Regions from separate parts of the Paenibacillus sp. OT2-17 genome, predicted to be linked through region 1. Evidence: riboswitches for the same ligand, from Rfam matches in the RefSeq annotation. Region 1 holds a riboswitch; each other region holds the start of a gene.
The links. Region 1 has a riboswitch for cyclic di-AMP ahead of GRP75_RS03175 (resuscitation-promoting factor). Riboswitches for the same ligand answer to the same signal wherever they lie in the genome.

Region 1 (2,202 bases):
ACGGCGGAAGCCCACCCCTTCGATATATACCCACCAGCCGATTGGAATTACACTCGGATCGACCGCGATGGTGCGTCCTTCCGTGACACGTGCGCCGGATGCAGTACGTGTACCGATACCTGGCTCCTGTGAGGAATACGCCGTCATGGAGACATTTTGTAAAACTTTGCTATATTTAAAATTGACGCCTGCTTTACGGACAGCACTGCCCGAACTAACCGTTGTTGCCTTAACCGCATCATTGGGACCGACGGAAGCAGCCAGAACGACCGGTTTTTTCTTCGTTCCTACTGCAATGACTTTATCCACACGGTTCTGTGCAACTTCCTTGTTAACCAGCTGTTTGGATACCAACTTTCCATCATGATATACCTTTTGAACGTGCTGGACGACCACACCCGATTTGCCGCTTTGAATGACCCGATTATCGCCTTTATAAAGACTCGGATCGGCCGTTTTGATGACCTGATAAGGCACCTGTTTTTTCTGTTCGACCTGCTGTTTCTTCACACGGACGATTTTTATGTCCATGTTAGACGAAACAGAGGCATCCAACGCAGGATAAACTTTATCCGTTGATGATAATTTATAGCCCGAGGTACGAATGGCACCTTCTACTGTATTTTCTGTTGTGTACAGCTTTTTCGTCTCATTGCCTGAAGATACTTTGACTTGATTGGCACGTTTAATGACTACGCGATCGCCATCCTGTATTGCTCCATTTAGCGGCATGGAAACTGTATCATGCGGCTGAAGTGAAATGGAATGCTCGCTCAGCAAATCTTGAAGCTTGGATTCCCGGGTTTCTACCGCAGACGCCTTGCCATCGATGACAAAAAAGACTTGTTTTTTAGATTGCGTGTACATCAGAATTGAAATCATAATCGTTAGCGCGATTAGAAAAATAGCAACCAAAGCAGCCTGGCGCACATTCTCTTGCTTCCAACGCAATACGTAAGACATGCTGGATGAGCGTGACTCATGGGTATCCTTTTTTTGGAAAATGCCCATTTCCTCCGTCCTCCTTACATAGCCCGCCGTCTGGAGTAAGACATAGTTGAGATTTGACGTGACTATAACAGATTTTCTACAAGACAAGCCCAAACTGCGACTGTCCTGCACCATGTACCCGTCTTCGCGGCATGCTGTCCTCCCCTGTTTAACCACAGTATGATGACAGATTTTCTTTTATTCACAACAAAAAAAGCCAGAGAAAGAGACTAGAGAGCTCTTTCGTGGCTTCCGGCATGTGTGAATATGCGGGAAAACTCATGCACGAGATGGCTTCTCTCTTGTTACGCTTACGGGGTTAGCTGTCGGGTTCGGACGTAGAGAGTCGCCCTAGCTTGGGTCAACCGCTCATGGCGGTCGCCTTCACATTCACCCCGAAGACCCAGAAAGAAATCGAAATACGGCTCCTCCACCTATTCAATCCCATCCGGGGAAAGAATTTAGGTCGAGCCGGCTGGCGGAAGAGACGTTCCCTTCTTGCACATATGCCGGACGTACTGTAAGCCATATCGGTTCCCCCGTTCCCTGTAAAAGGGACTCAGCGAGACTGGTTCATGAAATGACTTGTTGATGTTTACATTCAAACAACAATTCACTGAAAAGATGATATCCTGTTTCTATGCATGTTGTAAAGCAGGTTTCAAGTACATTTTTTAAAATATTCGGTTAAAATATTGTAATATTCTCGAGTTTCCTGCAACAAATTCATGATTAGCTTCGTCTATCTCTTTATTTTGATCGATTTCTTCACTTTTTCATTGAATGTCAAATCGTTCCAGGGCATTTCGGGTCGTTATTGACACTAATTCCTCCACTGTAATCCCTTTGATTTGGGCTGCAGCCTCTGCTACCAGTCTCACATGTGCAGACTCATTTCGCTTCCCACGAAACGGATGAGGCGTCAGATAGGGAGCATCAGTTTCAATGAGCAGACGGTCCAGCGGCACCTGTGCGAGCACCTCTTTTGGCTGCTTGGCATTTTTGAACGTTATTGGACCACCGAAGGAAAGGTGAAATCCCATATCCAGCACCATTTTGGCAGTTTCCCAGCTACCCGAAAAGGAGTGCATGACTCCGCCAATCTCACTCGCTTTTTCCTCGCGCAAAATCTTAACAATATCTTCATGTGCATCCCGGTTATGGATAACAATGGGCATTTTGAGCTCACGAGCCAGACCAATTTGATTTCGA
Region 2 (2,202 bases), on a different contig from region 1:
TTCGAGTCCTCTCGACCGCATTATATGCAAGACTCAGTTAAAAAAGCATCCTGACACGGTTTACGTGAAGGGATGCTTTTTTTGTTAAGCATTTTTCGTTAAGCATTTTTCGTTATATCCTTTAGCCACAGAAGCAACGGTAGACAATAGGTCGTTTATTAACTGATAAAGAAGGATGTCAGTTTTGCTGCAAAAGCTTCTCTATATCTCCCGCCAGCTTATCTGGAGTGGTTTGCGGTGCATAGCGCTTAAATACGTTACCTTCTCGTGTAATTAAGAATTTAGTAAAATTCCATTTGATCGCTTTGGACCCTAATACCCCCGGAGCAGTTTGGGTCAGGTAACGAAATAAGGGGTGCGCTTGATCGCCATTGACATCTGTCTTGGCGAACATCGGAAAGGTAACACCATAATTGATCTGGCAAAACTCGGAAATCTCCTCGCTGGAACCTGGCTCTTGTTTGGCAAATTGGTTGCTGGGAAATCCCAAAATTTCGAGCCCCTGTTCATGGTACTGGTCATATAGCTCTTGTAGCGCTTTGTATTGGGGGGTTAACCCACATTTGCTGGCAGTGTTCACGATAAGCAGAACGTTCCCTTCATATGTGGATAACGGAATTTGTTTCCCTTGCAGGGTGTGCGCATCATATTCATAAACGGTCATAGTATCTCTCCTTATTCAATATTCAGCAATTAAATTGTAAGCAATTAAAAGCAAGGTTGCAAGTCTGGAAAAGCTGTATCAAGCCTTTAGCCGCTGTAAAATCGTATTTTGTTCAAAACAGTAAATCGCACCGCAAATGGAGCGAATTAAGGTGTTTCTTCTTATAAAAGCGGGTTCAATCGGTGTTTAGCTGGTACATATAGCGTATTTTCTTCTCTTTTTACAAAAAAAGGCCAAAAACGCTCTACCCTACGCCAATATTGACATGCTTGTCATTTTCGAAAAGGGATGAAAAACAGAGATTGAAGGAGCTGTGAGAAGCATAGTTGCATTGTAAGCGCTATTATTAATATTCTAGGCTCTAAAGGCCGATTTATAACCCCGCAGTTGAGCTTTACAGTCTTCCATGCGCGGGTGTATGATTCAAGACGTAATTTCAAATTAACTTGAATGAAGCAACAACGAAATGTCTATAGCGCTGAATTTTGCAGTTGCAAAAGCGGGGGAACCAATCGAGATTGTACGGCTTCGGAAGCCGTGTGTCTCATGGGGTGAATTTTCAGGTCAAGTGCCAGAAATAGGGCGACTCTCACGTCCGAATCCGACAGCTAACCTCGTAAGCGTACAGGGAGAGGCAACAAACCGCCGTGTGCAGCCATGGTTTATTTTATCATGGATATGTAAGAAGCCGGAGGAAAGCCTTTTTCCTTCGGCTTCTTTTTGTTGTCTTTTTATACCGGGAGAGGAGCTACTGATGGAAGGTCGGTTAATTATTGTCACTGCACCGAATGAAGCGGGCAGAAGTTTTGTGAAATTGCTTATTTTCAAAAAATTGGCGTTTGCAGTTCTCACGAATAGCGCCCAGGAGGAACGACAGCTCAAAAAAATGGGTGTGGAGCACATTGTCCGCATCAATACCATGCAAGCGGGAAAATGGAATTTTCCAAAAAAAGAAATTGGTAGTGTGTATTTGTTCGAGAACAGCTTGAATCTGACGTGCCGTTTCCTGCAAATATGTCGGCCGCTAACATCGGAATCGATCTATGTTATTACGCACGGCTGTAATCCACAAGGAATTTATCGGGGATTGGGAGCGGATCATGTGATCTACACATTGAACGGAGAGGTGGGTTTTCTGCTGAACGGATAAGCACTTATAACATAGTTGTTTTATGATTTTATGATCAAATAAGAATGGCGATCTGAGGACCGATACGGAGGGTATAAACATGATGGATATATACATGCTGCTCGTCATGGCTGTGAGTTATGGAGTGATACTGCTGTTTGTACGCTGGTGTGATGCGCAGACCTCTAAAGGAGGACGAAGAGGATGATCGTTATACTTGGGCTTACGGCTATTGTGTTTATGTATTTAATCTACGCACTCCTGAACCCTGAAAAGTTCTAGTCAGCTATAGGGGATAGAGCGGGCGGGAACAACAGATCTGAATATTAAGCATCATAGGTAGCGGGTTTTCGCAAACGTGTGCACACAATTGGTGCTCTGGAAGCAGGTCTGTTGTTCCAAACGCAGG
Region 3 (2,202 bases), on a different contig from region 1:
GAGGGAGAGCCGATTACAGCTCGTGGTCATAATATTAATGTGACCCGGGAGAAGATGGGGATGGTGTTCCAGCATTTTAATCTGTTCCCGCATAAAACAGTGTTGCAGAACCTGACGCTTGCACCAACGCAGGTTAGAAGACAGTCAGGGAAGGAAGCGGAAAAAATTGCGCTAGAACTCCTGCGTACCGTAGGGCTTGAGGATAAGAAGAATACCTATCCGAACCAGCTATCCGGTGGTCAGAAGCAACGTATTGCGATTGCGCGTGCTTTGGCCATGCAGCCGCACGTAATGCTGTTCGATGAGCCGACTTCTGCATTGGACCCTGAAATGGTTGGAGAGGTTCTGGATGTAATGAAGAAGCTCGCCGAAGGCGGCATGACCATGGTAATCGTGACGCATGAAATGGGCTTTGCCCGCGAGGTAGGCGATAGAATTATCTTTATGGATAACGGTCAAATTGTAGAGCAAGGTACACCAGAGCAGGTATTTGGTACTCCAAGCCATGATCGCACCCGTGATTTTCTTGCCAAAGTATTGTAAGAAAGTGCTGATATGAGCTATAAAAAAGCCCTCCGTTTGACGGAGGGCTTTTTCTTTTTTTTGTCACCATTTCACCATATTTTCGTAACAAATATCGATTTCTTGGTGACAAAATTGTAATGAGTATAGTATGATGTTCAAGGTTCCCAACATTTTCATGCGGATAAGGTTACAAAATTGTGATATTATGCAGTAAGCCAAAACTTACCGGGACAGCATGCGGTTATGACAAACGCTGAATGCGGGCCCAAACTATGGGAAGTGCGGGGGACGTAACAACGGCAGTCTTTCCGATACGTCATAAGACGATATGGAATATGCCTAGGGGTGAATTGCACAAGCATAGGGCTTCTCCTGAGTCCGAATCCGACAGCTAACTTCGCAGGCATAACAGAGGAGGTACATATCTTTGAAACATCTAAAACATATTGGAAAAACCATGAAATTTGCGGTGCTTGCCGCAGCCATTGCAGGGCTGGCACAGACAGCTGGAGTAGCGGATGCTGCTTCGCTTCATACTGCCAAAGATGGCGATACCTTCTTTTTGCTTGCTCAACGTTATGGAGTATCAGTGGACGAGCTGACGAAGGCGAACCCAAACATTGCCTCTAACAATATATATGCAGGTCTGCAAATTAAGGTACCTGGTGAAAAAAGTGTGAATGCAGCTTCGGATTCGAAGCCGCAGCTTCTTACGGAGAAAGCACCAGCGAATGAGGGGCCAACGATTGAAGCGTGGGGCAAAACATTTAACTATAGCAAAATAGTTGACGTTAAGGCTACTGCGTATTCTGCCGCAGCCGATGAGAATGGTAAATGGGGAGCAGTGGACTACTACGGCAATCCGCTTAAACTAGGTACAATTGCGGTAGACCCGAACGTCATTCCGATGGGCACGAAAGTGCTGGTTACAGGCTATTCCCACCCAGGTTTGCCGGATCATTCTTTTGTAGCTGTCGCTCGCGATCAGGGCAGCGCCATTACAGGAAAACGGATTGATATCTTTATTCCTGGCAACAAATCATTTGTGAACGACTTTGGATTTCAAAATGTGAAGCTGTACGTTATTGATAAATAGCATTATACGTATATACGGTTTAATTAAACATAATATATATTATGTAAACTTAATGCCTGTATCCTACCGCATATAACTAGGTCAGACTCTTATCAGGTCCTATCCATAAAAAAGGCTGTCTTGACGAGCAGAAAACTTCTGCTGGTAAGACAGCCTTTTTACGTTGCTTTAGCTTGTAGCTCAATCATAAACATATGGTTATTTCTGTTCCGATGTGTGGAGTAGCCGGGGGACTGTCACAAATTTGTAGCCCTTAGCTTTTAGAGAGTGAATTAGACCCGGCAGAGCTTGGACAGTGCCTTGCAAGTTGGAACTTTGACCTCCACCTGCGTGCATTAAAATAATAGAGCCAGGCCCAGTAGCTGGGATCACATTGCGCTGAATTTGTGTTTTACTTAGTCCCTTCCAGTCGAGAGAGTCTACATTCCAATTGACAATCATGTAGCCATGACGACGTGCCCACTGGATTTGAGGCTCCGTGATTTCACCGTAGGGTGGACGAATCAACTTGGGGCGAAAACCTGCGCTGGCTTGTAAAATACGTTCTGTTTTTGTAATCTGGTTGCGAAAGCGTTCTGGTG
Region 4 (2,202 bases), on a different contig from region 1:
AAGCTTTTGAAAAAATGCGCAGCAGTCATTGAGCTTGTAATGATCTGTCGTATGATGATAAAAGCGCCTTCGCTATACAACATCGCGGTTGTATGCCGAAGGCGCTTTTATCATAGAACCTGGGTTTGGTGCTCGGGACGATATACCATACAAAAAAACGGTTTTTTGCCATCGGGAGTCTGGCGTTCATAGGTATCTGTAAGCTCAAATCCAGCCGCCTTGTAAGCCCGGATAGCGCGCCCATTCCAAGTGAGTACCTCTAGATCAATTTCATTCTTCGGGTTGCGTCGTTGGGCTTCCTCTGCAATGGCACGGACAAAATCAGAGCCTTTGCCATGTCCGCATCTTTCAGGATGCATTCCAAGACCTAGCCGGGTCACACCGATCATAGGAAAATATTGAGCAAATCCCGTCAGCTTATTCTCTTCATCCAGTACGGCAACATATTGCTCTTGGCGAAGCGTGGGACTTCCAAATTCGACTTCAAGCGCCTTCATTTGTTCCCAGGGGAGCCAACCGTATATATTATAAGGTGGATCATAGCGCCACTCACAGATTGCAGCCGCTTGATGCTCGTCCATCGGTACGATCCGATAGTTGGATATTGAGGCCGGCATGTGTTCTATCCTCCTTTTACAGGTACTTCAATCATTAACAACAGATTGTAGACAAGTTGCAGGGGAATGGCAAGCGTGTTTATTTCATACTCAAGTCGGGTATACATTCAATAAGAAGGATTTACTGCTCATATGCTCCCCCAGCGCTGACGGTAAAACCGACGATGTTCGCTAAAATTGAAACCTTTTGAGGCTTCAGTTCGTCAGTAATGATAATAATTGCTGATGTTGTGGACATAAAAAGCCGCAATTTGATTCCGGCCAGAATCAAATTGCGGCTAAGGTTAGCTTGCTGTGCGTTAGTTATTCTACGTTGTCGTCATCAGGAATTTCTGAAGCTACAGAATGGTAAGCGTCTGTGCTCATAATTCTTTTTGCACCGACATAGCGGTTAGCGTAATAATTTTCGTTCAGTGAGCTAACTACTACACCACGTGAAGTCGAGGAGTGGGCAAATTTCCCTTCACCTACGAAGATACCTACATGAGAAATGCCTCTTCCTGTGGTGTTGAAGAACACCAGGTCTCCAGGTCTCATTTCATCGCGGGATACAGAAGATCCCATTTTGAATTGTGATCCGGATTGATGCGGAAGTTTAATTCCCAGTTTGTTGAATACATACATTGTGAAGCCGGAGCAATCGAATCCCTCGAGTGTAGTGCCTCCGCTTCTGTAGCTCGTTCCTTTGGCATCTTGAATGACCTGGTCCATCTTAGAGTCTGCATATGCACTGCCGCCACCGAATGTAAAAGATGTAAAGGCAATGGCAAGACCCATAGCTGCGATCGTTAGCTTCTTCTTCAAAAAAAATATACCCCTTCCAATGCCTGCGAGGTTAGCTTAAGGATTCGGTAGAAGGTTCCCCTATGACCACTCTGTTGCGAGATCAATTCACCCAAACTGGTTCCCCCGCTTCCTAGGTGCCAGGAATTAGGCTTAACTTAAGATGTGCACCTTGGAGAGCAGTATTCACAATAACGTTATTTTTGAGATAAAGGTTACAATAAAGATTACAAAGTTGTTACTATCAGTTCACTGCGATTATTGTAACAAAGACGGCTGGCTTTGGCAAATGTTTCATTGCAAAAAGTTACAAAAAAAATCTGCTCCTAATGTCCCAGGAACAGATCTTGTTAACAGTATTCAGTTATGTGTCGTTTGCGCGGATATGAATCAAGATTTTTCGACAGACGGAAATGAAGTAAAAAACATAAAGGCAGGGCTTAGCTTCTACTGGAGATATCGGTATGCCATAGTCTGTACTGCGAACTGATATGCCACAGCCTGACCAGACTAGTAACAAAATGATACGATTGCTGGAGAATGAGCGCCAGCATACCAGTCCAAATCATCGCTATGGTGCCAAATAGACCGAAGACCAGCAGCACACAAGCACCGAGCAAAAGAGATATACCGACAGCTGGGAGGAGCTGGCGAAAGAAGGCGAGCAGGGACGATAGTATGGCGTGACCACCGACAGTCCCCAGTTGCATATACAGGATGCACTGCCGAATGAACCATCCGTAAGCCATCCACCCCATGGCATAGGGCAACAAATGAAGCAGGTAAGAGGGAGATTGAAGCG

Region 2: linked by a shared signal. The riboswitch ahead of GRP75_RS19300 (hypothetical protein) and the one ahead of GRP75_RS03175 (resuscitation-promoting factor) in region 1 are both predicted to bind cyclic di-AMP.
Region 3: linked by a shared signal. The riboswitch ahead of GRP75_RS22470 (3D domain-containing protein) and the one ahead of GRP75_RS03175 (resuscitation-promoting factor) in region 1 are both predicted to bind cyclic di-AMP.
Region 4: linked by a shared signal. The riboswitch ahead of GRP75_RS04880 (C40 family peptidase) and the one ahead of GRP75_RS03175 (resuscitation-promoting factor) in region 1 are both predicted to bind cyclic di-AMP.

What each region holds. Positions count from the first base shown of each region.
Region 1 is NZ_WUDQ01000005.1:81,867-84,068, forward strand. It holds gene GRP75_RS03175 (resuscitation-promoting factor) at 1-1,011, opposite strand, end outside; cyclic di-AMP (ydaO/yuaA leader) riboswitch at 1,283-1,565, opposite strand; gene GRP75_RS03180 (TatD family hydrolase) at 1,767-2,202, opposite strand, start outside.
Region 2 is NZ_WUDQ01000273.1:173-2,374, reverse strand. It holds tRNA gene GRP75_RS19310 (tRNA-Leu) at 1-20, shown strand, start outside; gene GRP75_RS19305 (glutathione peroxidase) at 179-664, opposite strand; cyclic di-AMP (ydaO/yuaA leader) riboswitch at 1,131-1,303, shown strand; gene GRP75_RS19300 (hypothetical protein) at 1,419-1,814, shown strand; gene GRP75_RS30675 (potassium-transporting ATPase subunit F) at 1,998-2,075, shown strand.
Region 3 is NZ_WUDQ01000428.1:331-2,532, reverse strand. It holds gene GRP75_RS22475 (amino acid ABC transporter ATP-binding protein) at 1-543, shown strand, start outside; cyclic di-AMP (ydaO/yuaA leader) riboswitch at 778-946, shown strand; gene GRP75_RS22470 (3D domain-containing protein) at 953-1,621, shown strand; partial or broken gene GRP75_RS22465 (polysaccharide deacetylase family protein) at 1,820-2,202, opposite strand, start outside.
Region 4 is NZ_WUDQ01000010.1:8,893-11,094, forward strand. It holds gene GRP75_RS04870 (4a-hydroxytetrahydrobiopterin dehydratase) at 1-32, shown strand, start outside; gene GRP75_RS04875 (GNAT family N-acetyltransferase) at 111-617, opposite strand; gene GRP75_RS04880 (C40 family peptidase) at 921-1,421, opposite strand; cyclic di-AMP (ydaO/yuaA leader) riboswitch at 1,427-1,564, opposite strand; gene GRP75_RS04885 (hypothetical protein) at 1,841-2,202, opposite strand, start outside.